Regions from separate parts of the Blastococcus sp. SYSU D01042 genome, predicted to be linked through region 4. Evidence: predicted binding sites of a transcription regulator. Region 4 holds the regulator's gene; each other region holds the start of a gene.
What was found. The regulator LexA, encoded in region 4, represses DNA repair genes until DNA is damaged. The targets are predictions, from matches to a motif close to TCGAACANNTGTTCGA.

Region 1 (5,499 bases), on a different contig from region 4:
AAGCGTGGCTCGCGCGGATCGAGGCGGAGGCGGCCCGGGGCCGCGGCGGAGCGGTGCCGGAGCCGTGGCGTGCCGCCGTCGACGCGTTCGGGTTCGGGCACGTGTACGAGGAGGCGCGGTCCCGGTGGCGGCTGGCCGAGGCGCTGCTCGCCGCCGGGGACCGGGCGGCCGCGGCCGAGCAGGTCGCGCTCGCGCACGGGGTCGCGGTGCGGCTCGGGGCGGCTCCGCTGCGGGACGCGCTCGAGGCGCTGGCCCGCCGCGGCCGGCTCGACGTGGCCGGCGTGCGTCCGGTGGAGGTCTCCGACGTCCTCACGCCGCGGGAGGCGGAGGTGCTGCGGCTGCTGGCCCAGGGCCGCACCAACCGGCAGATCGGCGCCGAGCTCTACATCAGCGAGAAGACCGCGAGCGTGCACGTCAGCAACATCCTGGCCAAGTTCGGCGCCGGCGGCCGCACGGAGGCCGTCGCGATCGCCGCCGCGCGGGGGCTGCTGTCCTAGCCCGGCTCAGAGCATCGTGCGCAGGCGCTCCCGCCGGGCGCGCAGCACGTCGACCGACGCCGACGCCGACGGCGGGCCGGGCACCGACTGACGCAGCTGCGTGTGCACCACGGCCTGGGGCTGGGCGGTGCGGGCCGCGACCCGGTTGACCAGCTTGTTGATCTCGCGGCGCAGCTCGGCGGCGTCCCGCCACGACCGGCCGGCGTCGTCCTCGTCGGGGTGGTCCTCGACGAGCATGAAGTCCTCGGCGTGCTCCCGGTGGCTCTGCGCGATGCGCAGCCGCAGCTCGTCGTCCCGCTTCGACAGCAGCTCCGCCGTCTGCGCGGGGGTGAGCAGCCCGGGGATGCCGAGGAACTCCTCGTCCTCCTCGCCGACCACCACCGTCGCACCGGATCCCTCGCCGGTGTGCGCCGTCCCGCTGTGCAGCACGTGGGCGAAGCGCGCGTCGGCCTCCAGCGCCTCCCACTGCTTCATCTCGCCCTCGCGCGGCTCGCGGGGCGGCAGGTCCAGCGCCTCGAGCTCCTCGTCGGGCTGGGTGCGGGGCGGCGGCATGACGTGGTTGCGCTGCTCCTCCATCGCCGCGGCCAGCGACAGCAGCGGACGCACGGCGGGGAGGAAGACCGTCGCCGACTCGTGCGGCGCCCGGGAGCGGACGACGCGGCCGACGGCCTGCGCGAAGAACAGCGGCGTCCGGTACGAGGTCATCCACGCCAGGACGGCGGCGCGAGGGACGTCGACGCCCTCGGAGATCATCCGCACGCAGACGGCGATGCGTGCCGACCCGGTCGCGAAGCGCTCGATCTTCTTCGACGCCTTGGGGTCGTCGGAGAGGATGAGCTCGGCGGCCTTGCCGGTCACCCGCCGCACGATCTTGGCGTAGGCGCGGGCATCGTCCTGGTCGCTGGCGAGGATCAGCCCCGCGGCGTCGGGCATGCCGCTCTCGCGCAGGTGGGTGATCCGGTCGTCCATCGCCGCGATGACGTGCGGCACCCACTGGCCCTTGGGGTCCAGCGCGGTGCGCCAGGCCTGCATCTCCACCGACCGGGTGCCGGCCTCCGAGAGCGAGGCGGCGACCACCTCACCGGCGGAGTTCCGCCAACGCGAGGTGCCCGTGTAGGCCGCGAAGACGACCGGGCGGACGACGTTGTCGGCCAGCGCCTCCTTGTACCCGTAGGTGTAGTCGGCGCGGCTGACCAGGCCGATGCCTCCCTCGCCGTCGTCGCCCTCGAAGCTGTCCTCCTCGTAGCGGACGAAGGGGATGCGCTCGTCGGGCTTGGTGCGGAACGGCGTCCCGGTCAGGCACAGCCGGCGCGCGGCCATGCCGAACGCCTCCTCGGACGCCTCGCCCCAGGAGAGCCCGTCGCCGGCGTGGTGCACCTCGTCGAGGATGACCAGCGTCTTGACCGAGGTGCAGCGGGCGGCGTGCAGCATCGGCTTGCCCGCCACCTGGGCGTAGGTGGTCACGTAGCCCTGGGTGCCGGCGCGGACCGGGCCGACGGCGTTGGTCAGGCCGGGGTCGAGCACGATGCCCATCGCGTCGGCGGCGTCGGCCCACTGCATGCGCAGGTGGTCGGTGGGGCAGACGACGACGACCCGGGCGACCTCGCGTCGGCTCAGCAGCCGCGAGGCCAGCGTCAGCGCGAAGGTGGTCTTCCCGGCGCCGGGCGTCGCGGTGACGAGGAAGTCCTTCGGCGAGGCCTCCTCGTACTGCTGCAGGGCGGCCTGCTGCCACGCCCGGAGCGGCCGGCGGTTCGTCTGCGGGATCGACGTCTCCGCGCGTGCTGCACTCCCCATGTCGGGGTCCATCTTGGCGGTCGCGGCGGCAACACGCCCAACCCGGGGCCTGCCGCGTGCCCTGCCCCCGGCGACGTATAGGGCCGGGCTGCAGGCCTCTGACCTGGGGGATGCGATCCGGGCGGCGGGTCGTGTGGTGATCGCCATGCTGTGAGGGACGGATACGTCACGCCCCGCCGGTCACGGCGTCCCCAGACGTCCGCGCGAGCCCCAGAACTGTCAGTGGTCGAACATACGATCGATCACATGGCGGACGGCGCAGCGGAGGGCGGGCCCACGGCGGGGTGGGCCTCCGGCGCGCTCCGGGCGGTCCAGGAAGCCGAGCGCGAGATCGCCCGGCAGACCGCGGTGCGGGCCCGTGCGGTCGCCGCCTTCGCCGTGACGCGTCCTGCCTCCGCGGACCGTCCGGCCGGCACGCCCGGTGCCATGGGCGAGGGGCGGCGGGCGGCGCGACCGGCGGTGCTGGCGGAGGTGAGCGAATGGGCGGGCCAGGAGCTGGCGCTCGCGCTGGAGATCAGCAGCGAGGCCGCGCACACGCTGCTCGAGCGCTCGCTCGTGCTCGTGCACCGGCTTCCCCGCACGCTCGCGGCGCTGGAGTCCGGCGCGCTGCACGTCGGGCACCTGTTCCCGATGCTCGAGCGGGTCGGCCCCATCGCCGAAGACGTGAAGCGGGCCGAGGTCGAGGCGGGTCTGCTGCGCTGGGCGGCCGGCCGGGTGACGACGCCGGCGCAGCTCGCGGCCAGGGCCCGTCGGCTGGGGCTGCTCGTCGACGCGCGCGACTCCGCGCGGCGGCTGGCCGAGGCGGTGCGCCGGCGGGGCGTGTTCGCCCGGCCCGACCAGGAGGACGGCATGGCGCAGCTGGTCGCGCTGCTGACCGTGCCCGAGGCGGCCGCGCTGGTCGACGCCCTCGGCCGGTACGCGGACGCCCTCGACGAGCCCGGTGACCAGCGCACCCGAGGCGAGAAGATGGCCGACTGCCTGGTGGACCTGGTGCTGCGACCGGGGGAGAACGGCCTGGCGCCGGTGCAGGCGCACCTCACCGTGGTCGCAGCGGTGTCGACGCTGCTGGGCGGGGACCAGCCCGGGGAGATCGCCGGGCACGTCGTCCCCGCCGAGCTGGTGCGCGCGCTGGCGCGGGCACTCGGCTTGCTGCCCGACGACGACGCCTCTCCCGGTGCCGATCCGGCCGAGGACCATCCATCGGGCGTGCCCCTGTCGAACCTCGACACCCGACGCCGGACCCTCGCCGGCCTCGACGTCGGCGACCCGGGTGTCTCGCCCCTGGAACGCGAGCTGGGGACGTGGTGGCGGGAGGTCGAGGGCCGCGTCGTGCGCGAGCAGCAGGCCGACGCCGAGGGGCCGGTGTGGGAGTACGTGCCGAGGCACCACCCCGGCCGGGGTCAGCGGCACGAGCCATCGATGACGGCCGCTCCTCCTGCGCCGCAGCCCGACTCGCCGAGCACAGCAGCGGACGAGGCGGTCGCCGCCGCGGGCAGGGCGCTGCTCGAGTTCGACCGAGCCGTCGGCCGGGCTCGGGGCGCGGTGCGCCGCGCGCAGGTCGCCGCGGCCGCGGACGAGGCGGCGTGGCGGGACTCGACCAACGGTCGGGTGTCGGCAGCCGCCGACTCCCTCGAGGCGCTGGCAGAGGCCGGTGGCGGGCAGCGTGCCGCGCTGGCCCGTCTCCTCGACGCCACGGCCGGCGGCGCGCTGGCCGAGCGGCCGCGCGTCGCGGTGGTCGATGCGCTGACTGGCGCCCTGCTGGCGCTGACCGACAGCCGGGAGCTGCGCCGCACCGCGGGTCGCGGGCTGGGGTCGCCGTCCGCGTCACCCGGCTACCGCCCGGGCGCCGCGCTCGACCGCTTCCTCCGCGCGCGGGACCGCCGCTGCCGCTTCCCCGGCTGCCGGCGGCCGGTGCCGCGGGGTGGGCAGCTCGACCACGACCGGCCCTGGCCGGACGGGCCGACCAGCGCGACCAACCTCGTCGGCTACTGCACCCCGCACCACCGGGGCAAGCACCAGGCACCCGGGTGGCGGCACGAGCTCGCCGCCGACGCCACGCTGACCGTGACCACGCCGTCGGGGCTGCGGGCCGTCAGCACCCCGCCGCCGTTCTGACCGCCGTGGTCGGCCGGCGGCGGGGACCGGATCAGGCCTTCGCGGGACGGTCCTCGAGGATCCGCTCGGCGAAGCGCCAGCCGGCGTCGGTCTTCACGTAGCGGTCCACGTAGCGCGGGGCCCCGGCGATGACCCACGATCCCTCGACCGCGGCGAGCAGGACCATGTCCGCGGCGCCGTGCGCCTCGGTCGCCGAGTCGAGGGTGACGGTGACGCCGCCCATGATGTGCCGCAGCTTCAGGCTGGAGGTCACGCCGGTGATCCACTCGGTCAGCGCGGCCCTGCCCTCCAGGGGCTGGCCGCCGGCCTCCATGCGCGCGTCCTCGACGAAGAGGGCCGTCCACTCCTCGAGGCGGGTGTCGTCGGTGTGCTGCGCGTACTGCGCCACCAGGTTGCGGATCTCGTTCTCGGCGACCAACTGCTGGATCTCGTCCACGGTTTCTGCCTCTCGGGGGATCGGACCGTTGTCGATCAAGCTACGGTCCACCCTTCCGAACGAGTGACGCGGGTCTCACCAGTCCAGAAGCCCCGTCGTCCAGTCCGCGCCGGAGTCCTTCCGCCTCGGCACCGTGCCGGTCCGCGCGAACTGGCGACGCGCGCGGCCGACCCGGACCAGGCGAGAGATCCCGAACGGCGTCATCAGCGCCAGCAGCAGCGCGGGGAGCAGCGCCCATCCGGTCCAGTCCGGCCCGTACAACGCGTCGTCGATGATGAAGCGCTCTGGTGCGGCCGGGTCGTACACGACGTCGACCACGTCGCCCGCGGCGTAGTCGTCCGCGTAGCCGCCGAGGATCACCTCACGTGCCCGGGTCACCCCGTCGGCGCTGAACCGGACCGAGGCCGCCCCGGCATCCCACCATTCATCCGGCTTCACTGCCATGACCGTGCCCACCGTCGTGATGCCGACCGCGCGCAGTTCCTCGTCGGCCGTGATCTCGATGGCGGCAACCGCCAGGACGAGGACGATCCCGACGGCTCCCAGGCCCACGAGCAGCCAGGCCCAGCGTCGTTCCCTGGTCATCGCCCGGAACGTCTCCGGAGCGGCCGGCACGACGGAGTGTCCATCCGACGCGGGCACGGCCTCCCTTGCCAT
Region 2 (5,499 bases), on a different contig from region 4:
CCCTCTTGTTCGCCGGGAACAGAACCTAGCCGCTGATTCACGTCGGTCACACAGGTAACTGCGCGCCAGGTTGGACAACCTTGGATGCATGACGACGACCGTTCCCCGCCCGACCTCGGTGCGGTCGCCCCTGGGACAGCTCCGCGAGCGGGCCCTGCGGCTGGCCGAGATGGTGACCACCCCGCTGCTGCCCGTCGACTACCTGGACCTGTTCGACCCGCTCCGGTCCGGCGCGGCCCTGCGCGGCCGGATCGAGGCCGTGCTGCACGAGACGCGCGACGCGGCCAGCCTGGTCATCCGCCCGGGCAGGGACTGGCGGCCCCACACCCCGGGCCAGTACGTGCGCATCGGTGTGGACATCGACGGGGTGCGCCAGTGGCGTGCCTACTCGATCACCTCGGTGCTCGACCGCGCCGACGGCTGCTTCACCATCACCGTGAAGGCGATCCCGAGCGGCTTGGTCAGCAACTTCCTCGTGCACCGGGTCCGCCCGGGCACGATCGTGCAGCTCGACCAGGCGACCGGTGAGTTCTGCCTGCCGGAGCAGGCCCCGGAGAAGGCGCTGTTCGTCACCGCCGGCTCCGGGATCACGCCGGTCATGGGCATCCTGCGCAACGCCGCCGACCGGCTCGCCGACACCGTGCTCGTCCACTCCGCGCCCACCGCCGAGGACGTCGTCTTCGGCGAGGAGCTGCGGCAGCTGGCCGCCGAGGGCCGGATCCGGCTCGTCGAGCAGCACACCGACTCCGCCGGGATGCTCGACGCCCGCTCGATCGCCGACCTCGTGCCCGACCTGCACGAGCGCGCCACCTGGGCCTGCGGTCCCGTGGGCATGCTCGAGGCGCTGGAGGAGCACTGGGCGGCCGCGGGGATCAGCGACCGGCTCTACACCGAGCGGTTCCGGCCGCGGGTGCTCGCCGGCGCCGGCGAGGGCGGTGCCGTGACCTTCGAGAAGAACGGCACCACCGTGGAGGCCGACGGCACCACGCCGATCCTCGACGCCGCCGAGGAGGCCGGCGTCCTCATGCCCAGCGGCTGCCGCATGGGGATCTGCTTCGGCTGCGTCCTCCCGCTCCGCGAGGGCGCCGTGCGCGATCTCCGCACCGGCGAGATCACCACCGCCGACGACGTCGGCGACGGCGTCCTCGTCCAGACCTGCATCAGCGCGCCCGCCGGCGCCTGCTCGATCGACCACTGACAACCCCACAGCTGAGGAGCCGGACATGACCGCCCTGCAGAAGAAGCCCGAGACCCCGATCGACCACCTCTCCGCCGAGGACGTCGAGCTCATCGGCAAGGAGCTGGACACCATCCGGCAGGAGGTGCGCGACAGCCTCGGTGAGGACGACGCCGCCTACATCCGCCGCGTGATCGACGTGCAGCGCAAGCTCGAGCTGGGTAGCCGCGCCGTCCTGCTGGCCTCGATGTTCCCGCCGGCCTGGCTGGTGGGGACCGTGGGTCTCTCGCTGGCCAAGATCCTCGAGAACATGGAGATCGGGCACAACATCCTGCACGGCCAGTGGGACTGGATGCGCGACCCGAAGATCCACTCCACGACGTGGGAGTGGGACATGGCCAGCCCCGCCGCGCAGTGGAAGCACTCGCACAACGAGCTGCACCACACGTACACGAACGTGATCGGCAAGGACAACGACCTCGGCTACGGCATCATGCGCGTCGACGAGGACCAGCCGTGGCACCCGCTGTACCTGGCGCAGCCGCTGTGGAACTTCGTCAACGCCTGCTTCTTCGAGTACGGCATCGCGGCCTACGACCTCGAGCTCGGCAAGAACCTGGCCACCAAGAAGCGCCGGGAGAACCCGGAGTTCCGCGCCGCCGCCAAGCAGGTGCTGAGGAAGATCCGCAACCAGGCGACCAAGGACTACGTCCTGCACCCGGCCCTGTCGGGCCCGTCCTTCCTCCCCACCCTGGCCGCCAACTTCACCGCCAACGTCGTCCGCAACCTGTGGTCGCACTCGGTGATCATGTGCGGCCACTTCCCCGAGGGCGTCGAGACCTTCGAGAAGAGGTCGATCGACGGCGAGACCCGCGGCGAGTGGTACCTGCGCCAGATGCTGGGCTCGGCCAACATCTCGGGCAGCAAGGCCATGCACATCATGACCGGCAACCTGAGCCACCAGGTCGAGCACCACCTGTTCCCCGACCTGCCCAGCAACCGGTACGCCGAGATCGCGCCCAAGGTGAAGGACATCTTCGACCGCTACGGCCTGCGGTACCACTCCGCGCCGCTGCCGCAGCAGGTCGCCTCGGCCTGGCACAAGGTGATCCGGCTGTCGCTGCCCAACGACTGGCTGGCCGAGACCCGGCCGTCCAACCTGCCCACCCAGCTGGGCAAGCTCTGGAAGATGACCACGGGCGGCAAGAAGGTCCGGCGCGCGATGCAGGCCCGCCCCGCCGCCGCGTAAGCGCTGAACGCAAGAGGCCCAGAACCGCTCCGGTTCTGGGCCTCTGGCGTTCCGTGCTGCGGGATGTTTCCCGTGGAACCGTCGCGCTAGTTGGCCATGTCCACGAAGCGGCTGTAGTGGCCCTGGAAGGCGACGGTGACGTTCGCGGTGGGGCCGTTGCGGTGCTTGACCAGCATGATGTCGGCCTCGCCGGCTCGCGGGGACTCCTTCTCGTACATGTCCTCGCGGTGGATCATCATCACCATGTCGGCGTCCTGCTCGATCGAGCCGGACTCGCGGAGGTCGGACAGCATCGGCTTCTTGTCCTGGCGCTGCTCCGAGCCACGGTTCAGCTGCGACATCGCGATGACCGGGACCTCGATCTCCTTGGCCAGCAGCTTCAGCGCGCGGGAGAACTCCGAGACCTCCTGCTGGCGGCTCTCGACGCGCTTGCCCGAGGTCATCAGCTGCAGGTAGTCGATGACCACCAGCTTCAGGTCGTTGCGCTGCTTGAGCCGCCGGGCCTTGGCCCGGATCTCCATCATCGTCATGTTGGGCGAGTCGTCGATGAACAGCGGCGCGTCGGCGATCTCGCCCATCCGGCGGGCCAGCTTCGACCAGTCCTCGTCGCTCAGCGTGCCCGCGCGCATGTGGTGCAGCGGGACCTTCGCCTCCGCCGAGAGCAGACGCATCGTGATCTCGTGCTTGCTCATCTCCAGGCTGAAGATCGCGGCGGGCAGGTGGTGCTTCACGGAGGCCGAGCGCGCGATGTCCAGCCCCAGCGTGCTCTTGCCGACACCGGGCCGCGCCGCGATGACGACCATCTGACCGGCCTGCAGGCCGTTGGTGAGCTCGTCGAGGTCGCGGATGCCGGTGGGGACGCCGCGGCTCACGCCACCGCGCGAGGCGATGGCGTCCAGCTCGTCCATGGTCGGCTGCAGGATGTCCTCGAGGCGGGAGTAGTCCTCGCTCATCCGCTTCTCGGTGACGTCGTAGATCTCCTGCTGGGCGCGGTCGACGATGTCGTCGACGTCGCCCCGGCCGCCGGCCGCGCCGTAGCCCAGCTGCACCACGCGGGTGCCGGCCTCGACCAGCCGGCGCAGCACCGCCTGCTCGGCCACGATCGCGGCGTAGTAGCCGGCGTTCGCGGCCGTGGGCGTCGAGGCGATGAGCGTGTGCAGGTAGACCGCGCCACCCATCTTGGACAGCTGGTCGGTGCGGTTCAGCTCGGCGGCGACGGTGATCGCGTCGGCGGGCTCGCCACGGCCGTACAGGTCGAGGATGCAGTCGTAGACCACCTGGTGCGCCGGCCGGTAGAAGTCCGCGCCGTGGAGCACCTCGACGACGTCGGCGATGGCGTCCTTGCTCAGCAGCATGCCGCCGAGCACCGACTGCTCGGCCTGGACGTCCTGCGGCGGCTGCCGGTCGTACTCCGGCGCCGTCGCCGACGGCCGGCTGTACTCGTCGGCCACCGCCACGGGGATACCTCCATCTGCTCGCAGGCGCGCCCGCGAGCCGCTCACCGAGGGGAAGCCGGGAGGTCGGCGGGCGCCGCCGGACCGAACGCGTGTTCGGTCCCTTGCTACCGCCGGGCACTGACAGTTCGCGCCCGGCGGCAGCTGGGAGGGACGTTAGGAAGCAGGAGCGGCGGCGTCCAACACCTCGATCTGCACAACATGTGGACAAGTCGGTGGACGGAGGCGTGTCGACATGTGGAGACGGCGGGGGACACCCTGGGGCCGGCTCCCGGTCGCGCGCCGGTCACCTGCACCGACGCCGTCCCCCGGCTGTGGACAGAAAGTTCTCGGGAAGTTTTTTCCGCGTGTGGCGCGTGTGGTGCCGACGTGACGAACGGGACCGTCCCGTCCACACGGGGACGAGCCGCGCCCTCCGGCGACATCGGCGATGTCGCACGCTGCACGCGGTCCAGGCGTGCGAGATCGGCGATCTCGCCGGGCGGGCGGGCGGCGAGGGCTGCCGCTGAGCGCCCTGGAACGCCACGAGGGGCGCCGGACCGCAGTCCGACGCCCCTCGGGGACGGTGCGAGCGCTCAGCGCGCTCTCAGGCCGTTCAGCCCGCGACGACCTCGATCGCCAGCGTGCTGGTGACCTCCGGGTGCACCCGCACGGTGACGGAGTGCTGGCCCGTGGTCTTGATGCTGCTGGGCAGCTCGATGCGGCGGCGGTCGAGCTCCGGGCCACCGGCCGCGGTGACCGCGGCGGCGACGTCGGCGGTGGTGACCCGGCCGAACAGGCGGCCGCCGTCACCGGCGCGGGCCGGCACGCGGACCTTGAGGCCGGACAGCTGCCCGGCCACGGCCTGCGCCTCCTCGAGCGAGCGCACCTCGCGGGTGGCACGCGCCCGGCGGAGGGACTCGACCTGCTTCTCGGCACCCCGGGTGGCCTTGATGGCCAGCCCGCGGGGCAGGAGGAAGTTGCGGCCGTAGCCGCCCTTGACCTCGACGGTGTCGCCGGAGGACCCGAGACCGGTGACCTCCTGCGTGAGAATCAGCTTCATCGTGCTCATGATCAGCGCGCCGTCGAGGTGTAGGGCAGCAGGGCCATCTCGCGGCTGTTCTTCACGGCCACGGCGACGTCCCGCTGGTGCTGGCTGCAGTTGCCGCTGACGCGGCGGGCACGGATCTTGCCGCGGTCGGAGATGAACTTCCGCAGCAGCGTCGTGTCCTTGTAGTCGACGTAGGTCGCCTTGTCCTTGCAGAACTGGCAGACCTTCTTCTTGACCTTGCGAATGGGTGGCTTGGGCACCGCGGTACTCCAGGGAGATTCAGGAAAAGAGGGATCGAGGGATCAGAACGGAGGCTCGTCGGAGGGGCCGGACGGCGTCGACCAGGGGTCGCTCGCACCGCCGCCGCCTCCGCCGCCGCCGGGGCCGCCGAAGCCGCCGCCACCGCCGCCGCCACCGAAGCCGCCGCCACCCTCACCGCGCGAGGCCTTGGTGACCTTCGCGGTGGCGTAGCGCAGCGAGGGGCCGATCTCGTCGACCTCCAGCTCGATGACGGTGCGCTTCTCGCCTTCCTTCGTGTCGAACGAGCGCTGCTTGAGCCGCCCGCTGACGATGACCCGCGAGCCGCGGG
Region 3 (5,499 bases), on a different contig from region 4:
AGGCCAGCGCCGCCTTGAGCCGCTCGCTGCGGAACCAGCGGTCCAGCAGCGCGTCACCCGAGCCGAGGAAGTCGACGGCGAGGTCGCCGCCGGGAGTGCGGGGCCGGCCGTCGCGGGGTGCGCCGAGCGGCCAGAAGGAGCGGACCAGCCCGCCGGCGCTGGGCCGGCGGCCGAAGGAGGCGACGACGGCCCGGCTGCGCGGACCCCAGACGGCGACGAACTCGCGGTACGCGGCGGCGTCGTCCTCCCCGCAGGCGGCGGCGATGGAGGCGCAGGTGGCGTCCAGGTCGACGGAGAAGACCAGCGGGCGGCCGTCGGGCCCGGGGTCGCCGGGGGAGGGGGCCGGGGCGAAGCCCCACGGGTCGCAGTCGACGTAGCGCAGGCCGGAGGCGGCGAGGTCGAGCTCCTCGACGATGCCGCTGTGCCGGATGATCACGTGCGCGCTGGACCCGCGGTCGACCCGCACGCCCGGCCAGCGCTCGACGGTGGACACGGCGCCGCCGAGCACGTCGTCGGACTCGACGACCTCCACCGACAGCCCCGCGCGGGCCAGGTAGCAGGCGGCGACCAGGCCGTTGTGGCCGGAGCCGATGACGACGACGTCGACGGCGGCACGGGGCGGGGAGGTCACCTCAGGTGTTCGCCGGCCGGGGGTCGCGCGGATGCAGGGGGAGCGGTGCGCCGAGGATGGCGAACGGCCGCGGGTCGCCCGGGAAGTGGTAGCCGCGGGTGAGGTCCACGAAGCCGTCGGCGTGGTACAGCCGGAAGGCCTTCGTGTCGGCGTCCGGGGTGGAGAGCAGGGCCACCGGGTTGGGCAGGTCGGCGACCAGGGCGTGCAGCAGCTGCCGGCCCAGGCCCTGGCTCTGGTGCTCCGGGTGGACGTGCAGCTCGCACACCTCGAAGGCGCCGGGCAGCCACTTCTTCGCCGTCCGCCGGTCCAGGGCCGCGCGCACCTGGTCGTGCCACCATTGCCCGGGCGCGATCTCGTAGCCGTAGCCGAAGCCGACCAGCTGCTCGTCGGCTGGGCCGTCACCATCCCGGGCCTCCACGAAGGCGCCGACGGCGCGGAAGCCTGGTCGGTCGGTGTGCTGGAGGGCGTAGCCGTAGCGGCCCGCGACGACCGCGGAGTCGTAGCCCATCGCGAGGCCGTAGATGGCCAGCGCCTCGTGCATGTGGTCGCGCAGCCACGGGATCGGCAGCTCGACGATCCGGGTGCCGGGCCTGGTGCCAGTCACGTGCCGACCGCCTCCGCGACGTCGTGGGGAGCGGCGCCGGACGGGCCGGCGCCCACCTCGGCGGGGGTGCCGTCGGTGAGCCGGAGCAGCTCCTCGTAGGTGGTCGGGAAGACCGTGGCCGGGTGTCCCGCGGCGGCCCACACCCGTTCGTACCGGGCGAGCTCGACGTCGACGAGGGTGCCGATCGGCTCGGGGTGGCCGACGGGGGCGACGCCGCCGATCGGCTGGCCGGTGACCTCGCGGACCAGCTCGGCGGGCGCCCGCTCGACCGACGGCACGCCGAGCAGTGCGGCGACGCCTCGTTCGTCGACGCGGTGCGCGCCGCTGGTCAGGACCAGCAGGGGCTGGCCGGCGGCCAGGAAGACCAGGCTGTTGGCGATCGCGCCGACGGGCACGCCGAGCTCGGCGGCCGCCGCGGCGGCGGTGCGGACCTCGGCGGGGAGGGTGCGCACCTCGCCGGTGGCGCCCGCCTCCTGCAGCACGCGGCCGACCGCGGCGACCCGGGGGTGCACGGGCGGGGTCATGCGCCTGATCCTGCCACCGGTCCCGACCGGCGTGCCGCCCCCGGTCGCGACCCCCGCCCGTGCAGGGGTCGCGCGTCGTCTTGACGGCGCACCCGCGCTCCGGTCTACTTGTCCTCGTTCGAACAAACGTTCGAACGAGCGAGTCGGTCGCCACCCGCACCCGTCCCCGGCCTTCCCCACGGGGTGGTGCGGACGGCGGGGTGCCGGAGACGTGGGGAGTCTGTCATGAGCCGGGTGCTGGGTGAGGCCGTCGAACGGGTCGGCGAAGAGGTGCAGGTCGAGCGCGGCGCGCTCGGTCCCGTGCAGTTCTGGCGCGGCCGGACCCGGTACCTCGTGGGGGAGCTGCTCGACTCGTGGGTGGAGACCTCGCCCTGGTGGCGGCGCGACGCCGGGTCCGGGGGCGCGTCGGCCGACCTGGTCGCCCCGCGCGAGGTGTGGCGGGTGGAGGCGGTGCGGGCCGGGCGCTCGCGGACCGACTTCGCCGGCGTCTTCGACCTGTCCTGGGACGGCGCGGCCAACCGCTGGTGGCTCGTCCGGGTGCACGACTGATGGGCGCGCGACCCCTGATGGCCGACCAGCTCCCCCTGCCCCCGGCGCTGCCGGCCGCCGCCGTCACGCTGCTGGACCAGGCGCGCCGCGGGCTCGCCGAGGCCGCCGGTGCCGGTGACGTCCGGCAGCGCTACGCCACCGCGCACCTCGGCGCGCTGCGGGCCGCGGCGGCCGTGCTGGCCGCCCGCACCCGGCCCGAGGGCGGCCGGCGCCGCCCGCGCAGCGCCTGGGTGCTGCTCGAGCAGGTCGCACCCGAGCTGGGGGAGTGGGCCACCTTCTTCGCTGCCGGCGCTGCCAAGCGGGCCGCCGCCGAGGCGGGGCTCTCCCACGCGGTCACCGAGCGGGAGGCCGATGACCTGGTCCGCGACGTCGGCACCTTCCTCGCGGTCGTCGAGAACTGCCTGGGCGTCAGCGCCGTCCCCGCCTACCCGCGGCCGCGGGTCGTCGGGGGCACCTCGTCCGAGCACCGTCGGTGAACGATCCCTTCGTCCACCTGCACGTCGCGTCTGGCTACTCCATGCGGTACGGGGCCAACCACCCCGCCGACCTGGTGGCACGCGCCGCCGAGCACGGGATGGGCGCCCTGGCCCTCACCGACCGGGACGGGTTGTACGGCGCGGTCAAGTTCGCCCTGGCCTGCCGGTCGGCCGGGATCCGCCCGGTCTTCGGCGTGGACCTCGCGGTGGCCCCCGGGCTCGGCACCACCGTCCCCCCGGCGCTCGCGCACGCCCTCGGTGGCGAGGCATCCGGCACCCGGCCGCCCCGGCTGCGCCCCGCCGCCCCGACGAGCACCCGCCGGGCACCGGCCCGGGGCGGGGCCAGCGTCGACCCGCGGCTGCCGCGCACCACCTTCCTGGCCCGGGACGGCGCCGGCTGGGCCTCGCTGTGCCGGCTCACCAGCAGCACCCACCTGCGCGGCACCCGCGGCGAGCCGGTCAGCTCGCTGGCCATGGCCGCCGAGCACGCCGCCGGCCTGACCGCGCTGCTCGGCCCCGACTCCGCGGTGGGCCGGGCGCTGGCCACCGGCCGCACCGACCTCGCCGCCGCCCAGCTCGACACCTGGCGGGCGGTCTTCGGGCCCCACGTGGTGCTCGAGGTCGTGCACCACCGGGCCCGCGGCGACCGGCAGCGGGCGCAGGCGATGCTCCGGTTCGCCGCCGAGCAGGGCGTCCCGGTCGTGCTCACCAACGCCGTCCGGTACGTCGACGCGCTGGACGCACCGACCGCCGACGTCCTCGACGCCGCCCGCCGGCTGGTGCCGCTGGACCTGCGGCACGTCGACCGGCGCACCGCCGAGGGCTACCTGAAGTCGGGCAAGGAGATGCAGCAGGTCGCCGAGGACCTCGTCGGCCCCGACCGGGACGCCGCCCTCCGGTTGCTCGAGCGCACCGCGCGCCTGGCCGAGCAGTGCGCCGTCGACGTCCGCGAGGACCTCGGCATCGGCAGCGTCCGCTACCCCGAGCTCGACGTCGTCACCACACCCGGCGAGCGGGGGATGACCTCCTCGCAGGTGCTGCGCGCCCGCTGCGAGGCCGGGCTGGGCCGGCGCGGGATGGCGCCGTCGGAGCGGGTGCGCGTCCGGCTGGACGACGAGCTGGCGGTGATCGACCAGCTCGGCTACCCCTCCTACTTCCTCACCGTCGCCGACGTGGTCGACCTCATCAAGAGCTTGAGGGTTCGCGCGGCGGCCCGCGGCTCGGGCGCCGGCAGCCTGGTCACCTACCTGCTCGGCATCTCCGACGTCGACCCGATCCGCTACGGCCTGCTGATGGAGCGCTTCCTCTCACCGCTGCGCCACCAGCTGCCCGACATCGACATCGACGTGGAGTCCGCCCGGCGGATGGAGGTCTACGACGCCGTCCTCGACCGGTTCGGCGCCGACCGGGTCAGCTGCATCTCGATGATGGACACCTACCGGGTGCGGCACGCCATCCGCGACGTCGGCGCGGCGCTGAGCCTGCCGCAGGCCGAGATCGACGCCGTCGCCAAGGCCTTCCCGCACATCCGGGCCAACCAGGTGCACGCCGCGCTCCGCGACCTGCCCGAGCTGCGGGCCAGCCGGTACGGGTCCAAGCGAGCCGGCGGCTCGGGTGACCTGGACCTGCTGTTCGACCTCGTCGCCCGGCTCGACGGGCTGCCCCGGCACATCGCGCTGCACCCGTGCGGGGTGCTGCTCTCCGACGCCACCCTGCTCGACCGCACGCCCGTCGAGAGCAGCTACCTCGGCTACCCGATGAGCCAGTTCGACAAGGACGACGTCGAGGAGCTCGGGCTGCTCAAGCTCGACCTGCTCGGCATCCGGATGCAGTCGGCGATCGCGCACGCCCTCGACGAGGTCGCCCGGGTCGACGGCGAGACCCTCGACATCGACGCCGTCCCGCGCGACGACCCGACGACCTTCGAGCTCATCCGCAGCACCCGCACGCTGGGCATGTTCCAGATCGAGTCGCCGGGGCAGCGGGAGCTGGTCGGCAAGTTCGGGCCGCGATCGTTCGAGGACATCATCATCGACATCTCGCTGTTCCGGCCCGGGCCGGTGAAGAGCGACATGGTCACCCCGTTCCTGCTGGCCCGGAACGGCTGGAAGGACGCCGAGTACCCGCACCCCGACCTCGCGTTCGCGCTCGAGGAGACCGCCGGGGTGGTCGTCTTCCACGAGCAGGTGCTGCAGGTCGTCTCCCGGATGACCGGCTGCACGCTCGCCGAGGCCGACGAGGTGCGGCGAGCGCTGGGGGAGAAGGACGCCCACCCCGAGGTCCGGGCGTGGTTCATGCCGCGCGTGCTGGACGCCGGCTACCCGGCGGAGGTCGCCGAGCAGGTCTGGCAGGTGCTGGTGGCCTTCGGGTCCTTCGGCTTCTGCAAGGCCCACGCGGCGGCGTTCGCGCTGCCCACCTACCAGTCGGCCTGGCTGAAGACCCACCACCCGGCGGCGTTCCTGGCCGGGGTGCTCACCCACGACCCGGGCATGTACCCGAAGCGGCTGATCCTCGACGACGCACGCAACTTCGGCATCCGGGTGCTCGGGCTCGACGTCAACGCCTCGGCCGCGACATACCGGGTCGAGCGCCTCGCCCGGGACGACGAGGGGTGTGACGACACCCCGGCCGGGGTCCGGCCGCGACCGGAGTGGATGCCGGAGGCGATGGCCGACCCGTCCCGCTACGGCATCCGGCTGGCGCTGGCCGACGTGA
Region 4 (5,499 bases):
GAGCGGATGCGCGAGAGGTTGAGGCCGGCACCGGAGCCGCCCTTGAAGATCAGGCCCTCCTCGCGGTACCAGTTGAGGATCGAGTCCATCTCGTCGTCGACGGCGAGGATGAAGCAGGCGCTGACCTGCTGCGGCGAGCTCGTGCCGACGTTGAACCACACCGGCGAGTTGAAGCTGAAGTACTGGTGCATGAGCATCCAGGTCAGCTCGTGCTCGAAGATCTCGGCGTCGCCCTCGCTGGCGAAGTAGCCGTGCTCGCGGCCGGCCGCGCCGTAGGTGAGCACCACCCGGTCGATGAGCTGGCGCAGGCTCGTCTCGCGCTGCGGCGTGCCCACCGCCCCGCGGAAGTACTTGGTGGTGACGATGTTGGTGGCGTTGATGCTCCACTCGGCGGGGAACTCGACACCGCGCTGCTCGAAGTTGATCGAGCCGTCGCGCCAGTTGGTCATGACGACGTCGCGGCGCTCCCACGTCACGTCGTCGTAGGGGTGCACACCGGCGGTGGTGAAGACGCGCTTGATCTTGAGGCCCTTGCGGCTGGGCGCCTTCGAGCTGCGCCGCGCGCGGGTGCCGGCCAAGCGGTCGTCGGTCTCGGTCATGGTGTGGAGCTCTCCCTGGTCGTCTGGTGCTCGGTGTGGTGCTCGGTGCGCGCCATGGAGCCGCGCGGTGCGGGATCGGAGGGCTGGGGAAGAGCCGCGATCGGGGTGCTCGGTGTGCTGTCTACCCGGAGGTGCTGACAGTTCTCAGGGGCCGCCGGGCGGGCCGGAGGCGGACTCACCCGCGGCCGTCCGCGCCTTGAGCTCGGCGATCTCCTTCTCGAAGTCGGCGACCGACGTGAAGGCGCGGTAGACGCTGGCGAAGCGGAGGTAGGCCACCTCGTCCAGCTCCCGGAGCGGTCGCAGGATGGCCAGGCCCACCTCGTGGGCCGGCACCTCCGCCGCTCCGCTGGCGCGGATGGTGTCCTCGACCTGCTGGGCCAGCAGCGCCAGCTGGTCCTCGTCGACGGGACGGCCCTGGCAGGCCCGGCGGACACCGGCCACCACCTTGGACCGGTTGAACGGCTCGCTCACGCCGCTGCGCTTGACGACGGCGAGGACGGCCTCCTCGACGGTGGTGAACCGGCGGTTGCACTGGGGGCACGACCGGCGACGACGGGTGGTGGCTCCCTCGTCGGCCTCCCGCGAGTCGATGACACGGCTGTCGGGGTTGTGGCAGAACGGGCAACGCATCGCGGTTCACCTCCCTCGGCGGCCTCGCCCGGCCGTCCTGTGGACCCTCCTGGGGACATCCGGTGGACGTCACGGGGAGAACCTGAGGACCAGCGTGTGGACAAGGCTTACAGCTCTGTAACTACTAGATCTAGTGGAACCCTAAGCCTGGCCCCACTAGATGTGCAAGACGTGCATCGGTCGGCGTGTTCCGCCCCGACACTGCTGTCACCCGCAGGAACACGCCTTCCCAGCAGTCACACGACACGCCCGCGCGACGCGCCGGACCAGGACGGCGACGCGCTGCACCGACCCGTCGACATGGCGACGGGTCGACTCGGCGACATGCCGACTCGGCAACCCGCGGAGGGGTGGAGGACACCGGCGGCATGCGAGGGCACACCAGCGGACAGCCGACGGCGGCCGACCCGGGGTCAACCGCCGAGGGGCCGGCCCGTCAGGCGCCGGAGACGGCGCCGCTCACCCGGGGACGCCGCGCGTGCGGTGCCAGGTCGCTCAGCCGCATGGGACGGGTGAGGAGGTCGGGCTCGACCTCGATGCGGCCGGTGCAGACCTCCGACCGGCCGTAGGACTCCTCCGCCCGGGGGCTGCGCGCAGCGGGGACGGTCCACCCGGCGCCGGCGTGCGGCCGGACCGCGCGGCGCGCCTCGACGGGGGGCGCGTGCTCGGCGCCCACGGCGGACAGCTGGGCGGTCGCGTCGGAGACGGCCGCGAAGACCTCGGTGTCGGCAGCTCGGTGCCGGCCGGGGTCGGCGGGGGCACGGTGGCGCCCGGCCGACGCGGCAGCCGGGACGGCGGCCGGGGCGGACAGCACGGGCACCTCGCCGGTCTCGGGGGCGCGACGACGGCCGCCGGGGCGGGCGACCGCGACCGTGGGGGCGTCCACGGCGGGCGCGCCGGCCGCAGCGGGCTCGTCGCGGAGCAGCGGCAGCGCGTCGGTGGCGGCGGGCTCACCGGTGCGCGCCCGGCCGCGCAGGGCCGAGACCGCCTGGGCGGTCGGCAGCTCCTGCTTCACGCGGGAGTCGATCACCCCGACCCCCGGGGCCGGCGCGGCGGCGCCGGGGAGCCGGAGGGCGGCCAGGTCGATCCAGGCCGTCTCCTCGACCCCGCCCACGACCACGCGCACCCACATCTGACAGCTGCCCGAGGCGTCGTGCCGCCAGCCCAGCAGCTCGCCCGACCACCACGTGCCGGCCTGGTAGACCTCGACCGACTGCGGGGAACCGGTGAACACAGCGGCGCGGCTGTCCGTGGTACCTGACACGCGATGACCGTAAGCGCTGGCTCCACCACTCTGCGTGGAGGCGCCCGGACCGAGGATTGACGAAGCGACCTCGTCCGGTTGGAGAGGTGTTGCCCTGTCGCCGAGAGGGTCGGTCAGGGTGCGCGAGCCGGTCACGGCAGGACGAGCACCTGGCCGGGGACCAGGGCGGCGTCGCGGAGCTCGTTGCGCTCCCTGATCTCGGCGACGACGGCGCGCACGTCCTCCTCGTCCCCCGCGACGGCCGCCGCGATCGACCACAGCGTGTCGCCCTGCTCGACCACGACGCTGACCTCCCCGGCCAGGCGGAGGCCCTCCTCTCCGCCGGCGACCGCCGAGCCCACCCACGAGCCGAGGACGACACCGACGGCCAGCCCGAGCACGACGCCCAGGCGCCGGGCGCGGCGGGTGAGCCGGAGGCCGGGCGCGGCCGGGACGACCGGACCGTGACCCGGGGGCGCCATCCGGGGCGCGGGACGAGCGGGCCGCGCGGGCCGGGCCGCCGGCGTCGACGGGGTGCGGCGCACCGCCGCCGGCGCGACCGCGGCCCGCTCCACCGGCGGGCGGGGAGGCGACGGCTGCCGGACCGGGTCCGGCACAGCGCGCAACTGCCCGCGCCGAGCCGTGCCCCCCGCCAGCGGCGGGCGCCACGGCGCCTGCACGGCCTCGTCGAACTCCACCACGGCCTGCGCCACGCTTCCCATGACCACTCCTCCGACCCGGCATGCCCACCACGTCCTCGAACGGTTGTTCGAATCGAACGTCTGTGCGATGTCTACCGGACGCCACCGACAGAAGCGACCCGACGCGACGACTTTCTTCGAACACCTGTTTGAAAGCCGCGATGATCGGCGCTACGGTCTCTGCGAGACGACCAGCACGGCCGCACCGGCGGCCGGCGAGGAGGAGACGTGGCGGAGACCAGCGGGACGTCGGGCGGCCGGCGGACGCGCAGCGCGACGACGGAACCGGACACCGGCAGCAGCACCGCGTCGGTGCGCTCCTTCCCCGACCGCGGCACCGACGGCGACGGGCTGACCCAGCGCCAGCGCAGGGTGCTCGAGGTCATCCGCGACTCCATCGACCGGCGCGGGTACCCGCCCTCGGTCCGCGAGATCGGCGAGGCGGTCGGCCTGTCGTCGGCCTCGTCGGTGGCCCACCAGCTCTCGGTGCTGCAGAAGAAGGGCTGGCTGCGGCGCGACCCCAACCGTCCGCGCGCGCTCGACGTCCGGCTGCCCGGTGACACCTCGAGCCCGGCCGCGCCCCTGGCCGAGGCCGCTCCGGGCACCGACGAGCCGCTCTCGGCGCCGACCTACGTGCCGCTGGTCGGCCGGATCGCCGCCGGTGGTCCGGTGCTGGCCGAGCAGGCGGTGGAGGACGTGTTCCCCCTCCCCCGCGAGCTGGTCGGCGAGGGCACCCTGTTCATGCTGAAGGTCGCCGGTGACTCGATGGTCGAGGCGGCGATCTGCGACGGCGACTGGGTCGTCGTGCGCCAGCAGCCGACGGCGGAGAACGGGGAGATCGTCGCCGCCATGATCGACGGCGAGGCGACGGTCAAGACCTACAAGCGCCGCGACGGCCACGTCTGGCTGCTGCCGCACAACCCCGCGTACGAGCCCATCCCCGGCGACGACGCGACGGTCCTCGGCCGGGTCGTCTCCGTCCTGCGGCGCGTCTGATCCGAGCTCCCCGCCGGCCCCACCCCACGGGGCCGGCGCGGACGTCCGCCCCGGGTCAGGGACGGGTCCTGCTCCGGCGCACCAGTCCCCAGATCCACACCACCAGGGTGGCGACGACCGCGGCGATGATCGCCGAGGTGATGGCCGACCTCCCGTCGCCGGTCAGCTCGCTGAGCGTGGGCACCGCAGCGCCCGAGGACGCCGGCGCGCTCCCCGGGGTGGCGGCGGGGATCGGGACGACCACGACGTCGCTGGGCACGCCCTCACTGGCGACGACCAGCTGCTGGTTGTCGGCGGTGAAGCTGATGGCTTCTCCCTGCGGCGACTCCGGCAGCGGGATGCGCACCGGTGTGCCGGCGAGGGCGGCCGGGACGTCGGAGCCGGTCAGCGGCCAGACGTAGGCATCGGTGTAGGTGCGCAGCGCCAGCGCGTGCCCGTCGCCGGCCACCGCTCCCCCGGTGATCATCAGCTGACCGGCGCGGCCGACCGGGCCGCCCGGGGTCCCGGTGAGCGTCATGTTGACCGTCGCCACCCGCTCCATCGGCACGGTCGCCTCCGCCGACAGCGGCGCGGTGGGCCGGTAGACGCCGCTGGAGCCGAGCACGTCCTTCGTGACGAGGAACGGCGTGCCGTCCGGCGCCAGCAGCAGCGCCTCGGAGTCGTGCGCGCCGTCCGGGTAGGTGAGCCGGTGGACGCCCGCGGAACCGTCGGGGCGGAGCGCGAGCAGCGCCACGGTCGAGCGCACGGCCGTGTTGTCTCCGGCATCGGCCAGCCAGAGGGTGCCGTCGCCACCGAGCGCGAGGTCCTCCGGGTCGTAGGGGTCGACAGCCGCGGTCCGGGTCTCGAGGACCTGGCAGGCCGCGTCGAGCACCGAGACGCCGAGCCGGTCCCCGCCGTCGTTCATGACCAGCATCCGGTCGCCGAGGTCGACCAGGCCGGATATCTCGGCGAGGGCGGGATCGGTGATCTGGCACCGCACCGCCGGGGCGGCCTCCTCGGCCGCGGCGACCCCGGCCGCGCCGGCGACGGGCGTGAGGGAACCCAGGAGGACCACCGCGCCGAGCCGGATGGCTCGCGTGGCTCGCCGTCCTCCGAAGCCGCTAGGCGGTCTGCCGGCCTGCTCGGGCACGAACCCAGCGTGACAGAACGATTGCGTCGAGTGCGTGAACCACGCCCAGCAGCACGACGCCCACCGCCGCCCCGACGACGGCGTCGGTCACCCAGTGGAAGTTCAGCGAGATCATCGACAGCCCGGTGAGCACCGGCCCGACGACGCTCAGCCACCAGAACGCCTGCTGCACCCGGACGGGCAGCCCGTACTCGACGGCCT

Region 1: ACI79H_RS02085 (DUF222 domain-containing protein) is a predicted target of LexA. The motif match lies at 2,518-2,533, and genes of this name have one in related genera.
Region 2: dnaB (replicative DNA helicase) is a predicted target of LexA. The motif match lies at 3,965-3,980, and genes of this name have one in related genera.
Region 3: ACI79H_RS06020 (DUF6504 family protein) is a predicted target of LexA. The motif match lies at 1,878-1,893, and genes of this name have one in related genera.

The regions. Positions count from the first base shown of each region.
Region 1 is NZ_JBJGZM010000001.1:408,546-414,044, reverse strand. Features, by position in the region: gene ACI79H_RS02095 (helix-turn-helix transcriptional regulator) at 1-497, shown strand, start outside; gene ACI79H_RS02090 (DEAD/DEAH box helicase) at 504-2,291, opposite strand; gene ACI79H_RS02085 (DUF222 domain-containing protein) at 2,538-4,406, shown strand; gene ACI79H_RS02080 (nuclear transport factor 2 family protein) at 4,438-4,842, opposite strand; gene ACI79H_RS02075 (DUF3592 domain-containing protein) at 4,918-5,499, opposite strand, start outside.
Region 2 is NZ_JBJGZM010000006.1:129,602-135,100, reverse strand. Features, by position in the region: gene ACI79H_RS12825 (ferredoxin reductase) at 89-1,198, shown strand; gene ACI79H_RS12820 (fatty acid desaturase family protein) at 1,224-2,426, shown strand; gene dnaB (replicative DNA helicase) at 2,513-3,883, opposite strand; gene rplI (50S ribosomal protein L9) at 4,476-4,922, opposite strand; gene rpsR (30S ribosomal protein S18) at 4,934-5,170, opposite strand; gene ACI79H_RS12800 (single-stranded DNA-binding protein) at 5,213-5,499, opposite strand, start outside.
Region 3 is NZ_JBJGZM010000002.1:369,173-374,671, forward strand. Features, by position in the region: gene ACI79H_RS06005 (phytoene desaturase family protein) at 1-631, opposite strand, end outside; gene ACI79H_RS06010 (GNAT family N-acetyltransferase) at 633-1,235, opposite strand; gene ACI79H_RS06015 (YbaK/EbsC family protein) at 1,232-1,759, opposite strand; gene ACI79H_RS06020 (DUF6504 family protein) at 1,985-2,308, shown strand; gene ACI79H_RS06025 (SAV_6107 family HEPN domain-containing protein) at 2,308-2,784, shown strand; gene ACI79H_RS06030 (DNA polymerase III subunit alpha) at 2,781-5,499, shown strand, end outside.
Region 4 is NZ_JBJGZM010000005.1:45,823-51,321, reverse strand. Features, by position in the region: gene ACI79H_RS11185 (vitamin B12-dependent ribonucleotide reductase) at 1-599, opposite strand, end outside; gene nrdR (transcriptional regulator NrdR) at 744-1,229, opposite strand; gene ACI79H_RS11175 (hypothetical protein) at 1,666-2,493, opposite strand; gene ACI79H_RS11170 (LysM peptidoglycan-binding domain-containing protein) at 2,625-3,194, opposite strand; gene lexA (transcriptional repressor LexA) at 3,402-4,169, shown strand; gene ACI79H_RS11160 (hypothetical protein) at 4,225-5,223, opposite strand; gene ACI79H_RS11155 (phosphatase PAP2 family protein) at 5,270-5,499, opposite strand, start outside.